2 regions of the Enterococcus sp. DIV0800 genome follow, and region 1 is predicted to be linked to the other one. Evidence: riboswitches for the same ligand, from Rfam matches in the RefSeq annotation. Region 1 holds a riboswitch; the other holds the start of a gene.

What was found. Region 1 has a riboswitch for fluoride ahead of eno (phosphopyruvate hydratase). Riboswitches for the same ligand answer to the same signal wherever they lie in the genome.
Region 2: another riboswitch for fluoride. It lies ahead of IGI54_RS12755 (chloride channel protein); the one in region 1 lies ahead of eno (phosphopyruvate hydratase).

Annotation. Positions count from the first base shown of each region.
Region 1 is NZ_CP187898.1:360,527-368,729, reverse strand. Features, by position in the region: gene ypdE (aminopeptidase) at 1-552, opposite strand, end outside; gene IGI54_RS01680 (BglG family transcription antiterminator) at 542-2,407, opposite strand; gene eno (phosphopyruvate hydratase) at 2,813-4,084, opposite strand; fluoride riboswitch at 4,186-4,251, opposite strand; gene IGI54_RS01670 (DinB family protein) at 4,384-4,893, opposite strand; gene IGI54_RS01665 (hypothetical protein) at 4,972-5,322, opposite strand; gene IGI54_RS01660 (FAD-dependent oxidoreductase) at 5,327-6,940, opposite strand; gene IGI54_RS01655 (C-GCAxxG-C-C family protein) at 7,491-7,892, opposite strand; gene IGI54_RS01650 (ATP-dependent helicase) at 7,952-8,203, opposite strand, start outside.
Region 2 is NZ_CP187899.1:167,802-176,004, reverse strand. Features, by position in the region: gene IGI54_RS12770 (glycerol dehydrogenase) at 1-528, shown strand, start outside; gene IGI54_RS12765 (hypothetical protein) at 755-1,021, shown strand; gene IGI54_RS12760 (hypothetical protein) at 1,305-1,643, opposite strand; gene IGI54_RS12755 (chloride channel protein) at 1,633-2,928, opposite strand; fluoride riboswitch at 2,979-3,053, opposite strand; gene IGI54_RS12750 (metallophosphoesterase) at 3,110-3,919, opposite strand; gene IGI54_RS12745 (hypothetical protein) at 3,916-4,068, opposite strand; gene IGI54_RS12740 (ATP-binding protein) at 4,224-5,573, opposite strand; gene IGI54_RS12735 (response regulator transcription factor) at 5,554-6,201, opposite strand; gene IGI54_RS12730 (sugar O-acetyltransferase) at 6,372-6,917, opposite strand; gene IGI54_RS12725 (MFS transporter) at 6,925-8,121, opposite strand; gene IGI54_RS12720 (alpha-galactosidase) at 8,134-8,203, opposite strand, start outside.

The sequences.
Region 1 (8,203 bases):
TTGGGCTAACGTTTTCATTAGTTCTCCCATCACAAAGCAAGCAAGCCGATCATCTAATGCTTTTCCAGCATATATATCTCTAGTATCGAATTTTTCGAACTCTGTCGCGTAACAAGCCATGTTTCCAACTTCAATACCTAACTCTGCTACTTCTTCAGCTGTTGTAGCACCAATATCACAGTAAAGATTCTTCGTTACACCATCATGATATTCGCCATTAACCACACCGCTGATTTTCCGACCGTCAAATGTCGTAATACGGATTTTTTGCAAGTGTTGGGCAATCGGTTTTACGCCTCCCACTACCATTAAATGAATCAGTCCTAAACTACTGATGCTTCGTACCATGAAACCTACTTCATCCATATGTCCGCAGATCATAATACTTTTGGGACTCTTTCCGGGTTTCGTAAAGATCAAACTACCTAACCCATCGGTTCTTTTTTCATAGGGTAACTCCTCTAGTTCCGTTAAAATTGCTTGACGGACCTCTTTCTCATTACTGGCAATTCCGTCAGCATTGGAAAGATTCCTCAAAAATTCAATGTTCAATTAAATTCCTTCTTCCTAAAACTCGTTTTAATGTATAGTAAAATTCATGATAATCTTTACTCTCGACTAGTGTTTTAATAGCTGCTGGATGATTCATCAGCTTACTCAGTTCTTTCGAAATGATTTGATGGACATCTAATTGTTCCGCTTTTAGTGAAACCATAAAAATAATTTTAGGGGATCGCTCTGTCCCGCTCGTTCCTTCTGGTAATAAGCACACAGCGAGTCGATTCTCTTTACCTGACATAATCAACGGGTGAGGAATGGCGATTCCATTTTGATAAATGGTGGATAAGTAATTTTCCCGTTCCATCAACGAATCTTTATATCCTGCAAAGGCAACTTGTTCTTCGACTTGATCAGCCAGATCCACTAAAATATCAGAATATGCTCGGTGTGTTTCGATCTGGAACAACGACTGAGAAAATAATTCAAAAAAGGATCGTTCAATCGAAAAATTTTCATCGCTTTTCAATAAGCTGAGATTTTCACTGACTTCTAAATAGTCCAATTCACTTTGTACTTCACTCATTAAAATCACTGGACAATCAATGGCAAGCGTTAATTCAATGATTGAAAAAATCAAATCAGGATAGTAGTCTTGAATTTTTTCTATTTCAAACATTGAAAAAGTCTGGATTTTCGCTCTTGGAAAAATTCGTCGTAATTTCATCTCCACCAGATACGCCATTCCACCACCCGATGAACAAACAACCGCAATCCGATAAATATTCTCAATCAGACTTTGCTGCCATTTATGGTAAGGCACTGTCATGTGGGTCGCTAAATATCCAATTTCATCTGAAGCGATCGTTAACTGGAATTCTTCTTCCAGCCACTTGGCGAACAGTACAGCAAAGTTGAATATTACCGGGTATTCTTTGCTAATATGTTCCAAATAAGGGTTCTTAAAATTTACTTCTTTACGAGATCGCTCAATCAACGCTGCAACATGCAAATAAACTAAATCTAGAAATTCTTGATCACTTGAAAAAAATGTTTTTTGTTCTTCGTCCATCTGTTTAAAAAAGCCGGTAATTTCTTCTTTTAAAAGCTGTTTATTACTTGAAATTTCTAATTTTTTAGTCTTTGCTAAAAGGCTGGACTCAAAATATTTATGAATCGCTTCATCTGTCGGTGACACTATTGACGTTCCTTGCAAAATCGTTGTTAAATGGGAGTCTGAAATAATTTCTTTAGGAGTATTTGTTTTAATCAGCAATAATAGAAATAACTCCTCTTCTAATCGTCGAAACTCCACATAATCAATTTCCCAGTTCTTTTGATTAATTAATTGATAAAGATTATCCTTTAGCAACTTTTGTGTTGATGAACCAAATCTTACTTCTATTTTTTTCAAGAGCTTATTGTTTCCTCGCTGATACAAATCCACCAACAATAGGAGACGATTTTTTAACGTACTGACGATTCTAATGCCATAATGAGCCTTGCGCTCTAATACCATAGAGCTACCTTTTAAATACAATGCTACCTTCGATAAGTCTTTTTTTATTTGACTGCTGCTGACTAATAACTCATCACCTAGTTCTTGTACTGTCTGATATTCTTCATTGATTAACAGCAAACTTAGCAAAGACTCCACACGGTCTTTTTGCATCTCAATCGTTGTATTAGAAAATTGATCGAGATACGTCAAAAACTTTTTTTCATCTGAGATATTTAAGTGATAACCTAGCCTAGGTGACTTATCGATCACGAATCCTTGCTTAATTTCTGATAACTCACGTAAATCATTACGAATAGTTCTAGAAGAAACCCCGATGATTTTTGCTAACTGATCGACTTTTAAATAATCTTTCTCTTTTAAAGCTTCCAGTATTTGTATTTCCCTCATCTTCACCTCTCCTTTTGCAAACGCAATCATTTACACGCTTAGTATAAGAAAACCCTTTCAATTAGAAAAGTTGAATTTTTTCCACTCACTTGTGCAAAGTGTGTCTGGATTAACGTCTGAATTTTCTAACTAGTAAAATAATTCTTTCTATTTTGCTAAAAGCGTATCAACTCTACAGCAAGCTCACAATAGAAAAATTTAGTTAATGTCCTTCGCTGATAACATACTTATTTATAAAACATCAAGTTGAAATATATTTCTCATTTTATCGATAGTTCGAAACGAAAACATGTCGATTTTGTATCATGAAATTATTACAGGAGCACCCACAGAATCGTAGTTCCAAACACAAAAACCCCCAACCATCTTATTGATGATCGGGGGTTTCGGTCTTACTATCTTTTATTATGCTTTGGGGAAGCGAGCTAGTTTGGCATAGCCGGCTAGTTCTTCTTCGATACGTAAGAATTGGTTGTATTTTTCAACCCGTTCGCTGCGGGCCATGGAACCCGTCTTGATTTGTCCGGCATTCATCGCTACGGCGAAGTCCGCGATGAATGTATCGCCTGTTTCACCCGAACGGTGAGAAATCATGGTTGTATAACCGTTGGCACGAGCCATTTTTATTGTTTCGATCGATTCAGAAACCGTACCGATTTGGTTTAGTTTGATCAAGATTGAGTTGGCCACTTTTTTCTCGATACCTTCAGCGAAGATTGCTGGGTTTGTAACGAAAATATCATCGCCGACTAGTTGAATTTCTTTACCCATTGTTTCCGTCATTTTCTTGAAGCCGTCCCAGTCATGTTCTGAGAAACCATCTTCGATTGAGATGATTGCTGGGTATTTTTTCACTAGCTCTTGATAATAGGTCAACATTTCGTCAGAAGACATTTCTTTGCCTTCAAAAGTATATTTCTTAGTTTCATCGCTGTAAAATTCACTTGATGCTGGGTCTAATGCGATGGCAATTTCTTCACCAGGTACATAGCCGGCTTCTTTGATGGCACGATACAGCATTTCGATTGCTGCTTCGGTGCTAGCTAATTTAGGCGCAAAGCCGCCTTCATCACCAACCGCTGTTTCGTAGCCTTCTTTGCCAAGCACACCTTTTAGCGTGTGGTAAGTGTTGGCGATTTTTTCAACACCATCACGGAAGCTTTCACGCTTCACTGGTGTAATTAAGAATTCTTGTACGTCAATCCCTGAATCGGCATGAACTCCGCCGTTAATCACGTTGAAGAATGGTTGTGGCAATTCAAGATCGACACCGCCAAGATAACGATACAATGGCACACCTTGACTTTGTGCGGCAGCCCGAGCAACGGCCATAGAAACACCTAAGATCGCATTGGCACCAAGACGACCTTTGTTTGGTGTACCGTCTAAGTCAATCATAACTTGATCGATTTTTGCTTGATCGAAAGGTACTAAACCTTTTAATGCGTCATTGATTTCAGTATTGACGTTTTCAACGGCTTTACGAACACCTTTGCCCATTAAACGATCGCCGCCATCTCGTAATTCCACGGCTTCGCGATCGCCTGTTGAGGCCCCACTTGGAACCTCTGCGCGACCTAATGTGCCGTCGGATAAAATCACATCTGCTTCAACTGTAGGGTTTCCACGGGAATCAAAGATTTCTCTTGCTTTTACTGTTTCAATTACTACTGTCATGTCTATTTCCTCCTCAAATATAAATACAAAAAAGCCTGTTACAAGTTGAGTACTTCTAAATACACCTTGAGCCTCTCAGCCAAAGTGTTAAAAGTATTGAACTTATAACAGGCGCCATCAGCTGAATAATTCAGCAGTCAGGAGGGAGCACCATCCCTCTTACAAGTAAACGATAGCACGTTGTTTTTTTTCTGACAAATAAAAAGACTTTTCAATTTTTTCATTTGCTAGCGATTCGAATTTCCTGAATCAATGAAAAAAGCAAATCTCTCAAAAGGAAAGATTTGCTTTTACTAACTTTATTTTCCAATTACTAAGCGTCTCGTGTAAACCGCTTGACCAGAATGCATAGCAGCATCATCAATCGCTGAGACGATTCGAGCTTGACGAGTAACCGGTGGTGTCCAATTGGTATCGATCACGTCATCAAGACTGCTTTCATCCAGTTTATCCAAGTACTCCTTAGTAAACTTAATACTGTCTGCTAGATAATCTAAAACTAATTGCCGATCCGTTACTACGACTTTTGCCGCTTCTTCCGGCGAATGACGATAATCTTCGGTATCATCTGGTAAGTCCAACGCAAATTTTTCTGTCCAGCCAGCACTTGTCCAAAGTGCCTCGGTCCCATTTAAAGCTGAAATCTGCAGATCCAATTCGCGAGCAGTATGCCACATTAGCCACGTCACTGATTTAATCAATGGTGCCGGCATCTTGTTAGCCTCTTCTGTGGTCATTTGTTCAAAAGTATCTTCAAAACGTTCCTGTGCGCGATCCAAAATCTCCATTGCCAATTGCGTACTTTTCATCGTAATAGCCTCCTAGTTCATCTGAATTCGTTCTTCTTCAACTGTACTACGGAGCTTTATTAAGGGCAACTATTCGACTTATTCGGCTGTCGAATACAAATACGCCAGATCGCTTGCGACTTGCTGCGCTTCTGATGAATCAGCAAATTGAAACGTCAATCTCTGATTTGAAAGAGTCACAACTAGTTGATTATTTTCTTGTTGCAACTTGAACGCTTCTTTCGAAAAGAATGTATGCTGAAACTGATTCAAATCTAAATTAGGCTGAATCACCAACATGCCTGCATCATAAAATACCACTGGCACCTCATCAACGGTTTCCAACAAAGTAAAGTTCATTAATTCTTCTTCCGAAAGCTGCTGGTCAATATACGCTTGCAAAATCAAAAATTGCTGCGACTGATTAAAAACTTGTTTGAATTCATTCATCCGCCTACTCCTCGATCAAAATTGCTGGAATACCAAAGCCAGCTAAAATCCGTGCAGACGTATAGGTATTTAACCCTTTTCTAAAGGTGATATAAACCTTACGATCTTTCGGGATTTCGTTGATCCGATCACGCAGCTCGTTCATAGGAATATTTTTAGTTGCTTCAATCGAGCCGGATGGGGATTTATTAGGTTCACGAATATCTAAGAAAAAGGCGCTAGCTAAATCTTCAGCTGGAATATCTTCCGCTTTGATTGTTTCCACCACGTTGGTCATTTGATTGATTGCCACATAGCCGGCAATGTTCAATGGATCTCTCGTGGTTGAATACGGTGGTGAATAAGGTAATTCTAAATCAGGCAGATCAAATACGGTTAGATTGCCAGTGATGGCTACGGACAGTTCCCCCATTCGTTTGTCGACACCTTGTTCTCCGACGGCTTGTCCACCTAAGATTTTACCGCTATCCGCGTCGAAAATAATTTTAAGATTCAAACGGGTCGCTCCTGGGTAAAAGTAGGCATGATCAAAGGGGGTCACAAAAACAGATTTGTAATTCGTGATGCCCGCCGCTTTCAAGGCATGCTCGGTCATTCCAGCATAACTAGCGGTGTAATCAAAAATTTTCGCTACACCGGCCCCGATATACCCCCGATAGCGCATCGGTGTACCATTAACCATATCAGCTAACATGTGACCTTGACGATTGGCGGCACTGGATAACATACTTGAAGTTGCTAGCCCGGTCACTACGCTGGTGGTTTTAATAATATCGCCAATGGCATAGATGTCGGCTACGTTTGTTTCTAATTGATCGTTGACGATGATTTGTCCGTCCTCGGATAATTCGATACCGGCCGTTTTAGCGACTTCATTATTTGGCGCCACCCCAGTCGCAAAGAGAATCAATTCGGGATTAAGTCTCGTTCCATCGGATAACAGAACCTCTTGTCCAGCTTGACGAATTTCTTCTACTCGTGTGTTTAAATGAACATGTAAGTCATTTTCAAGCAATTTAGCATAGATCAAATCCGCGATCTCTTCATCATAAGGAAACGCGACTTGCGGCAATTGATCCACTAGAGTTACGTCCATTCCGCGATGTTTAAAGTTTTCTGCTAATTCAAGACCCATCACGCCGGCTCCTAAAACTAAAACACTCTTAGGATCGTGTTCATCAAGATAGGTTTTGATCTCTGCGGCATCTGTCACGCTACGTAAGACAAAGCCATTTTCCGCTTCTGCGGCCCCTTTGATTGGCGGTAAAGTTGGACGAGCTCCTGCTGAAATAATTAATTTGTCATAATTGGTCGCAATCGTTTCGCCAGTCGCCAAATCTTTGACGACTAATTGTTTATTTTCTGGATCAATCGTCTGAACTTCATGCTTCGTAAAAACATCAATATTGTTCTTTACCTTTAATATTTCTGGCGTCCGTTCGATCAAGGAATCCAAATCCTCAATTACACCACCTAAATAATAAGGCAGTGCGCAGCTTGCGTAAGAAATATTTTCTCCTCGTTCATAAATCACGATTTCGTGTTCTTCATTCAAACGACGTAAGCGGGTAGCAAACGAAGGGCCACCTGCAACCCCACCTATTACTACAAATTTCATGGTTCCATCTCCTCTATTTAAAAAATAAGTTTTAGCTTTAAACGTATGCCCGCTAACGAGAGAAAGTTCCTTAAAATACGCTTCCACTATAGCTTGGCATCTCTAATTCCGATAGTACAATGTTTTCAACGAACCGGCAAAGAATTGTTCTCGTAAAGAAAAAAATTAGTTCCTGAAAATGGCTACCTCAATGAGACGGGTAGAATAAGCTTTTACATTAGGAAAGACTTTCGTCAACTCCCTCAGCTTTTTGCCAGTTTTTCTGCTCGCTTTATTGAGATTAGAAAAATGATTCCCTCATAGGCGTCAGCTGAGCAATAAGACCAAATGATTTCTAAATTGCCTCCCAAATTTCGAAATCGTTTTGCTTATTGCCGATAAAACTAGTTCGTGAAGCCGGACATGTGAATATACCTGTTGTAAAGCAATTTATTCATGTGAAAATTTTATACTTTCTTTCAAGCGTATAAAAAAGAGGTGGGACAAAATTTTTGTCCCACCTCCTTCTTCCGAATAAACGGCGTTCCAGTCACAGCCGCTCATTTCTTAATCATTTATTTCCCACTGCCAACTGTTTTTCTAGTATCCTGCACGCCTCGCCAACATACTCTGAACAAGGGCGTTTGCCAATGATTTCTTTACAATAAAGTGAACCACAGGCTTGCTGGAAGTCTTGGTTGAGTCTGTCTATTATTTTTTCGGTCGCAGCTCCCACACATTCGGCTGGGTCGTTGGTCTTTGGGGTGCCTTTTAACTGATTGGTTACGATATAACAGCCCGCTAACGCGCCGCACAACCCTTGGTAACGGCCGCCGCCATAACTTGCGCCTAGTTCAATCGCTGTTCTTTCATCGATCTTCAACTCAGCACGATAAGCTAAAACTATTGCTTGACAACAATTGTATCCTGCTTGAAAAGATGCGATTGCTTGCTGTTGTCGCTCCATGATCATTCCTCTCTTCCTCCTCAGAACCAATTTCTGATTCCTTGAATCAACGATTCTTTATCCTACTATTGTACTTCTTTGACTGTTAGACCGGCTTCTTGGATAAAGGCTGACGGTTCGGTTTTTTTCTCGTTAACAGCTTTGGGGAAAGTCACATACAATCTTTCCTTCGCTCGCGTGATAGCGACATACATCAGTCGTCGCTGTTCTTCCATCGTCGTCGGTGGTGCGCCTTGCTCAACGGCCGCCTGCAAATCACAGTCTGCTTTTTCAACCGTATGATAATTTGGCAAAGCGTCCTCGTAAACACCTTTGAT
Region 2 (8,203 bases), on a different replicon from region 1:
GGGGGTTCTCAAACAGCGGCTGGCATGGCAATCGCTGTTAAAGCCGAAGAAATATTATTTGAAAATGCCTTAAAGGCGATTGAAGCCAACAAAGCCCATGTCGTAACCAAAGCTTTTGAAGAAATCGTCGAAGCCAATACATTATTAAGCGGATTAGGCTTTGAAAGTGCTGGTCTAGCCGCGGCTCATGCGATTCATAATGGCTTTACCGTCATGGGTGGTGATATCCACCATCTTTCCCACGGACAAAAAGTCGCGTACGGCACCCTCACCCAACTTATGTTGGAGAATGCGGACTCTGATGAATTGGATGATTATATCGAGCTCTATCAATTGCTTGATTTGCCGACGACCTTAGAAGAAATGCATTTAGCTCACGCTTCCTATGTGGATTTACTAAAAATCGGAGAGCAAGCAACAATCGAAGGGGAAACGATTCATGAAATGCCTTTCGAAGTGACAGCAGAAGATGTCGCCGCGGCGATGAAAGCCGTGGATGCTTATGTCACTACCTACTTTCCGAGATAAGAAACAATCAACGAAGAGGACAAAGTCTCATGGTCGGCTTTGTCCTCTTTTTTTGACTATAATATCACTGATAAAAATCAAATTTACTAACCACTACTTACCTCCTTAAAAATAGGCAATTATCCGTAAATTAGCATTGAAAGCTGAGCGTTTTATCTGTTTAAACTATGACAGCAAAGAGGTATACTCACTTCAAAGAAGTTAGGACAGAAACGAGGAAGTTAAAATGAAAACGATTACTTATATTTATTCCGTGAATGCGCGCGGAACGATCTTGAAAAGCAGCGGGTCTGGTATGCTTTGGAATAGAGCAAAAAATTTTCAAACCGAATTAATCAAAGCGTTCGCTCCCGATTGGCAAGTCAGCTTTATCAGTCTAGATACATTTACTAATTCGGTCCCTGAATCCGATGTTATCGTGTTTAATGAAATGGATACGCCGTATATTCCTAAGGTGATTCAAACTAAGGCATTGCCAATCAGTTATGTATAAATTGCTAAGACCGATATCGCTGGTATAAAACAAAGAGTTGAGGCTTTTTACCAAGCTCAGTGAACGATGTTCCAGAGTAAGATTAGAAGAAGGAGCTGAACTAAATGGGAAACGCTGCTGAAGAAAAAGTCCTGCTGTTACTTCAAGGAATCGAAGAGAATTTAGCTAAAGAAGTTACGGCTACTAGATGATTGAATCCCTCTATTCTACTTTCCTTCTCTCTAATGGATCATTACCTTCGGAACCAAAAAGCAGATACCCGTGTATCTGCTTTTTCTAATGCTTATTCGACTTCAATAATTTGAACAATAGCTTTTTTAAATAAATGATAGTTGGTAATAAATACGCGGTCCACGCGATCCAACACATGATGAATCTTGAACTCTATTATTCGCTCTTCACCAGCGGTTATTTGGTGGTGGTGAGGATATTCCTTGGTACTTTTAGGAATATCAATCCAGCAACCACTATCTCGGCTAAAGGCAAAATGATTAATATTGACTGTGCCTTTTTCAACTTTAATATGATATTTCTTGGTACCTAAGGAATCGATCGGTATTTGATGGGAGTGTTTTTTCCAAAATAAATGGTGCAATTCGACTTTTTCACTTTTATTTTCCATTTTTAACGGCCTCCTTGATCGTGCCAATCCGATATCCTTCATGATGTTTTAGAAAAACACTTTTTGCCGTGACAATCGTTTGAGAGGTGTAAATTCCTTGGTGACCTGAAACAAAATAGCTGACGAAGGCCGCGATGATGAAATATGATAAAGCTTTAGTACCGAATAAGTCGATGCCCAACATGATAGTGGTTAATGGTGCGTTGGCAGCACAGCCGAAAACGGCGATCATTCCTAGCGCTGCCAGGAATGAAGGCGTGATTCCAAAAAGGTTTCCGAGACTTCCACCTAGTGATGAACCCACTGCAAATAAGGGTGTTACCTCTCCTCCTTGCAAGCCAGCACCTAAACTTAACCCGGTCATGATTAATTTGACAATGGGATCAAGCAAAGTTGTTTTTCCAACAAAAGCATCATCGATGAGTGGCAGACTCAAGCCCATAAATTTTTGTCCATGAATCAGAGTGATGGCAAGAACGACTATTGCAGAAGTAATAAATGCTCGAATTAAATAATTTTTGAAAAAATTGCTATAAAAATGCTTCAATGAATGCATCAGAAGAGCGAAAAAATGCCCAAAAAGCCCAAATAAAACGGATGAAAAGACAACAATCATCAATAGTTTTAAGGTAAATGATGGAAGAACACCGATCTGATGGCTATCGTGGACGGTGCCTAATAATTTTGAAACGTAATTGGCTAAATAAGATGAAAAGAAGCACGGGATCAACGCTTCACGTTCGATATTGCCTACATAGGCCATTTCCATACCGAAAAATCCACCGGCCAATGGCGTACCAAAAATCGATGAAAAGCCAGCGCTGATTCCGGCATGAATCAGTTGTTTACGACAGTTTTTTTCTAAATGAAGTAAATCAGCTGCCTTATTAGCAAAAACTCCACCGATTTGCACGGCACTTCCTTCACGTCCTACTGAAGCCCCGAAAAGATGTGATAGAATTGTGAAAATAAAAGTGAAAATCGCCATTCTTCCAGGGACAGCGGTTTCCTTCTCAGTACTTTCAATGATTAAGTTGTTGCCTTTTTGTGCTCCTTTACCGAATTTTTGATAAGTAAACGCCGTCAACATACCAATAAACGGCAAGAAATAGAGAAAGTACTCGTGAGACTGGCGATAGTTTGTAACAAAATGAAGCCCCGCTAGCAGATAATGCGAAATAAGGCCGGTAATGCTACTAATAATTGCAATCAATACATATAGCAATAGTACATCATGTAACTCCTTTCTTGAGTTTGAGTGTGTTTTTTCCTTGTTTTCTTCCATTCTAAGACCTCCTGAATAAAATAAAAAAAGCCAATGATCCCCTACAAATAAAATTTGTAGAAGTCATTAGCTTGATTAGCGGTTTAAGAAAAACTCTTAGGGAGACATTCATTCCCTTATTTAATTCCTATATATTTTTACAGTAAAAAGTGACATAAGTCAATGTTTTTTTGATTGAAGATTAAAACCGTAACTGAAAAACCGAAATTTCCGGTGGCACACAAAAACGAGCATGGATTGAGGTGGTACCTAGGCCTGTATTGACGTACAATTTTGTCTGATCACTTAATTCATATAATCCACGAACATATTTTTCAGCCAGTACATTTTTTACTTGATAGAAAGGCAAGCGGACTTGGCCGCCGTGACTGTGCCCGGCTAAAACTAATTGGGTATTGGTTCCGACAAATTTATCTGCCACATCGGGTTCGTGAGTCAAAAGAATCGAATAATCGTATTTCTCCCGATAAGTCAATGTTTCCGTTACCGAAGGATTCCCTAGCAACGAATCATCCAGACCACCGATAAAAACTTTTTTACCGTTGGTCAGTGTGATCGTTTCCCCGGCATTTTTCAACACCTCAAAGTTCGCAGCGTTCATGACTCGTTCATAAACAGTCGCAGCGCCACCGCCATAATCGTGGTTGCCCCAAACCGCAAATTTACCAATGGTTGCCTTCATTTCTTTAAGCTTCTCGATGATTTCTTGTTCGTGTTGATACTTAGCGTAATTATCAAAAAGATCGCCAGTGAAAACAATTATATCCGGTTTTTCATGATTGACTTTACGGATCACCTTGTCTAAACGATTCGTAGCGTAACTATCAGAAACTTGAATATCTGATAATTGCAGCACCTTCAATTCTTTTGGTAGCGAGGATTCACCCAACTGCAAGCGATGAACGATCGCCAAATTTGGTTCGATCTTAAAGGCGTAAAATGGAACTGCCGCCAGCAGTAAAAACACGCCAATCACAATTTTCTTGATCATACGTCTGCTCCTTTCTGTTTGATTTTAAATTCTGTTCGATTTACCCGCAGGTTATCTTTGACAGCCATGATAGTTAGTGCACTGCCCGATAGCAGTAACGCGATTGTCAAGCTGACAATAATGACTTTTCGTTTTGTCTTATTATTCATCTATTTCGCCTCCATGAAACAAAGAATAACTAAGAATTATGCAAAACTTGTGCAAAAGAAAAGGCTGTTACAGAAGCCACGCCTGGAACGCTATTTATTAGGAAAAAAGGAGGTGTGACTATACCTTTGCCACACCTCCTTTGCGCTATTTATTTTTAGATAGGTAAATTAATTGTCGCTCGAAAGCGTCCATCAGTAGATTGTAAGATCAGCTTCCCGCCTAAGAGTTGGAGGCTTTGCGCCACGATGGAAAGCCCTAATCCGGTGCCTGACAAATGATTGTTTCGCGAGGCTTCACCGACAACAAAAGGCTCAGCTAATTGAGCAAGCTGCTGTTGCGATATTTCTGACGCCGAATTTTCGAAAATTAACTGGTAATACTGCTGCTTTTTTTCTCCAGTAATTTGCATGTGTTGATCCAAGCTGTATTTCATCCCATTCGTCACTAAATTCAAGATGATCATGCGCAGCATAGGTTCATTTGTCTGAAGCTCATAGGGCTCTATGATCGAATCAATCTGAAATTTCGGATCAATGATCCGTTGCTGCTGCAATTCCTTGGTTACTAGTTCTTGAATAGCAATCGTTTCAAAGGTCAGCTCTTCTTTTAACTGCCGGCTATAGGCTAAAATATTTGCGACCAACTCATTCATATCAATCAGCTGTTGATTGATATCACTTAGAAAATCAGGATTTTCCAGTCCCATTTCTTCCCCATCAACGAGTAATTGAATAACGGACAACGGTGTTTTCAGCTCATGGGCAAGGTTGGCCGAAAAAGCCTTCAAGCGATCATTTTGTTCTAACAACTCCAGCTCATGCTGCTGCAACGAATCTTTCATCTGACTGATAGATTGGCTCAAACTGCTAAGCTCATTTTCTTCTTGAATATCAGAATCTGTGAAATCCAAAGCCGATATTTGCCGCGTCGCCTGTTTCAAACGTGTGATAGGCTTGATGATCTGATTCCGCACCAATAAAATAACTAAACCAAACAACAAAATCAAAAAGACCAGCGTTGCCACGATTAAGATCGGCAGCAGAGTATGGATCGCGGCCTTGAAATCAGGAATACTTGTACCGATTAAATACAAGTGATCCCCATGAGTAAGAAAAACCGTATAAAAATCACTTTTCTGTTTTGTTTGATTGTACAATCGCTGGACTGCACGACCAGCCTGTGCTTGTTTAAGAGTTGACTGATCGACCCAGAAACGATTGAGGGAGATGCCTTCGCGGGTCAAGCGAAAAGAAAGCTCATCTGTCAATTCTTCGGAGCTGGTTGTTTGCTCGTCAACAGTAAGTACCACCACATCTTTTGGATAATGATGACTGCCTTGCTGAATCAATTTTTGGGTTGCTTTGACTGGTTGTTCCATTTTCCAATAATAATAAGTCGGAAAGATCCAGCGATAAAAAAGTGCCCCAAATAAAACCAGCAGGATAAAAATGATTCCCGTTCTTCGGATAAAGGAGCCGGTCAAGCTATTTTTGCGGAATTTCAAAGCGATACCCCGTGCCGTAGACAGTTTGGATATAAGCTTTGCCGATCTTGTCTCGTAAGATGCGGATAAAACTGTCGACCGTTCTTTCATCATTTTCGTGATCAGCCCCCCAGACAGAGAGAAGAATCTGTTCACGGGTCAACGCCAAGCTTTGATTTTGATAAAGATAATACAGCATTTCATATTCTCTTTTGGTCAAGCTTAACGCCACACTATTTAGTAAGACGCGTTGCTCGTTCGGGATAAATAGTAACGGCTGACTAAGATCTTGTTGAATCACTCCTAATAATTTTGCCACTCGTGCTAGCAGAACGGTCGCGTGAAAAGGTTTGGCTAAATAATCATCGACGCCCGTCACCAAGGCTTGCACTTCGTCTTCCGGTAAATTTTTCGCAGTAAGCATCAAAATCTTGACGGCACGCTCCTGTTTCATTTGCTGAGCCACTTCAATTCCACTGAACTTTGGCATCATCCAGTCCAGCACGACTAGATCAAATTTTTCAGTATAAAAAGCCTCCAGCGCCTCTTCGCCATCTCGAGCTTCAGTGATGAAATAGCCCGCCTTTTCAAAAAACTTTCGTAACAACTCCCGCATTTTATCTTCATCTTCACACAGTAAAATTCTCATTGTTAAATCCCTTTCCATTGACTATCGTTTCCTATTATAAATTTTGGATTGGGAAAACCAACGCTTAGTGACGGGATTTACGATTTATTTTCTATATTCTTATACTTAACTCAAACTTTCATCAAAAAAAGGCCGATCCCGTTAGATCGACCTTCACTACGATTTCTACTTTAAGGAAGTACTTTGATAACTCTACAAGGCGTACCATAAGCCAGAACATTAGGCGGAATATCCTTAGTAACAAGGCTCCCTGCCCCAATCACGGAATTCTCACCAATCGTGACCCCTGGTAAAACGATTGTGCCAGCACCTAACCAGACATTTTTCTCGATGGTGACTGGTAAATTGGATTGGGCTTTCTTCAAACGCAGCTCTGGTGACAAAGGATGGGTTGCAGTACAAAGGGTCACATTAGGCCCAATCATAGCCTCATCTTGGATCTCAATCTTCGTATCGTCGACTAAAGACAAACCAAAATTAGCGTAGACATTTTTACCAAAATACGTATTCTTGCCCCAATTGGCTTGAAATGGCGGCTCGATATAGGAGCCCTCGCCAAAACTGCCTAACAATTCCGCTAAGATTTTTGCCTTTTCTTCTTGCTTACTTGGCAGCGTATGATTGAATTGGAATAATAAATCGCGATAAAAGGCCTGTTCCTCTTTTAATTCGCTGGTTTCAAAATAATTTTCTCCTGAATCCATTTGCTCTTGCATGAAACGGTTAGTCAAGATTCTTCCCTCCGTTTAGGACCTTTCCTTGAATCGGTGTCCGTCTTTTATGAAAAAAGATCCCTAATAAAATGACGATCAATAAAATACTCAAAAGCTTGAATGGCGCAAATAAATTGGCTGTTCCCGAAATTAATTGTAGCGTACTTAAGCCAAAGGGTGCAATGAAATTTCCTAAGTTGCAACCAATCAAAATAACGGAAGTCGCAACGGTCATTTTTGTCGGTGAAGCATAGAGGTTCAGTGAGTTATAAATAAAAGGAAAAATCAAACTACCGGGAATTCCGCTGATAAAGTAGCCTATCAGCAGCAAAGCAAAGTTATTTTCGGAGACCGCGATCAAAAAGGTGGCTAAAGCCAGTAAGGCTAGTCCGAGATACAAACATTTTTCTCCTAGTAAACGATTGAACCAGCCAAATAAGGAACCGGTAACAATTCCGATAATCGGCATCACTGCTAAAAAGTTCGAAGCATTATAGTTCGCCCCTTTGATATCTGTCACCATTGTAGGGAATCGCACGCCGATCGCCACAAAGGTCATCACTAAGAATAAAGCAAAGAGTGCTAATAAATAAACGGAAGGCTTCATTTCACCAGCCTGTTTTTGCGTATCATCGACTTGTTCTTCTTTGATCTCTGGTACAAACAAGGTAAATAAAATCAAAATCGGAAAGGCAATCAAATAGACAGCGAAGGAAAAACGCCAGCCAAAGGCCAATAAGACCCCCGCGATCAGTGTTAAACCGGCATTACCGATATTTTCCGCTGCCCCACGATAGCCTAATAAACTGGCCCGCTGTTGCGGTTCATCGTGAAAAAGCAAATTGATAATCGAAACGGCTAAAGAATTAAACAAGCCAAAGCCCGCGCCTAAAACAAAGCGACTGGCTAAAATCAACCAATAATTGGTCAAAAATAAGGGTGCAATCCCGCCACCGACCCCGACGAGTAATAGTCCTAATTGGACCGTGCGTTTCGTTCCGATTCTTTTAGCGACGAAGCTGGACAAAACGACGAAGACCACCACTGCCAAAGCTGGCAGTGTGGCGACAAGTTCAACTTGAGTCGTGGTCATAGAAAGAGCGGCCCGCATTTGCGGCAGTGCACCGTTGATTGACATAGCACTAGTTAATAAGAGTGAGATCGATAGAATAGCTAAACGAGTCATGACACTGTTACGATTAATCATAATGTTTTCCTCCTAAATCTTTTTCAAATGGATCAGCTGTGTTTGGAAGTCACCGAAGAAATCTGGGACATTTAGTCCTAAA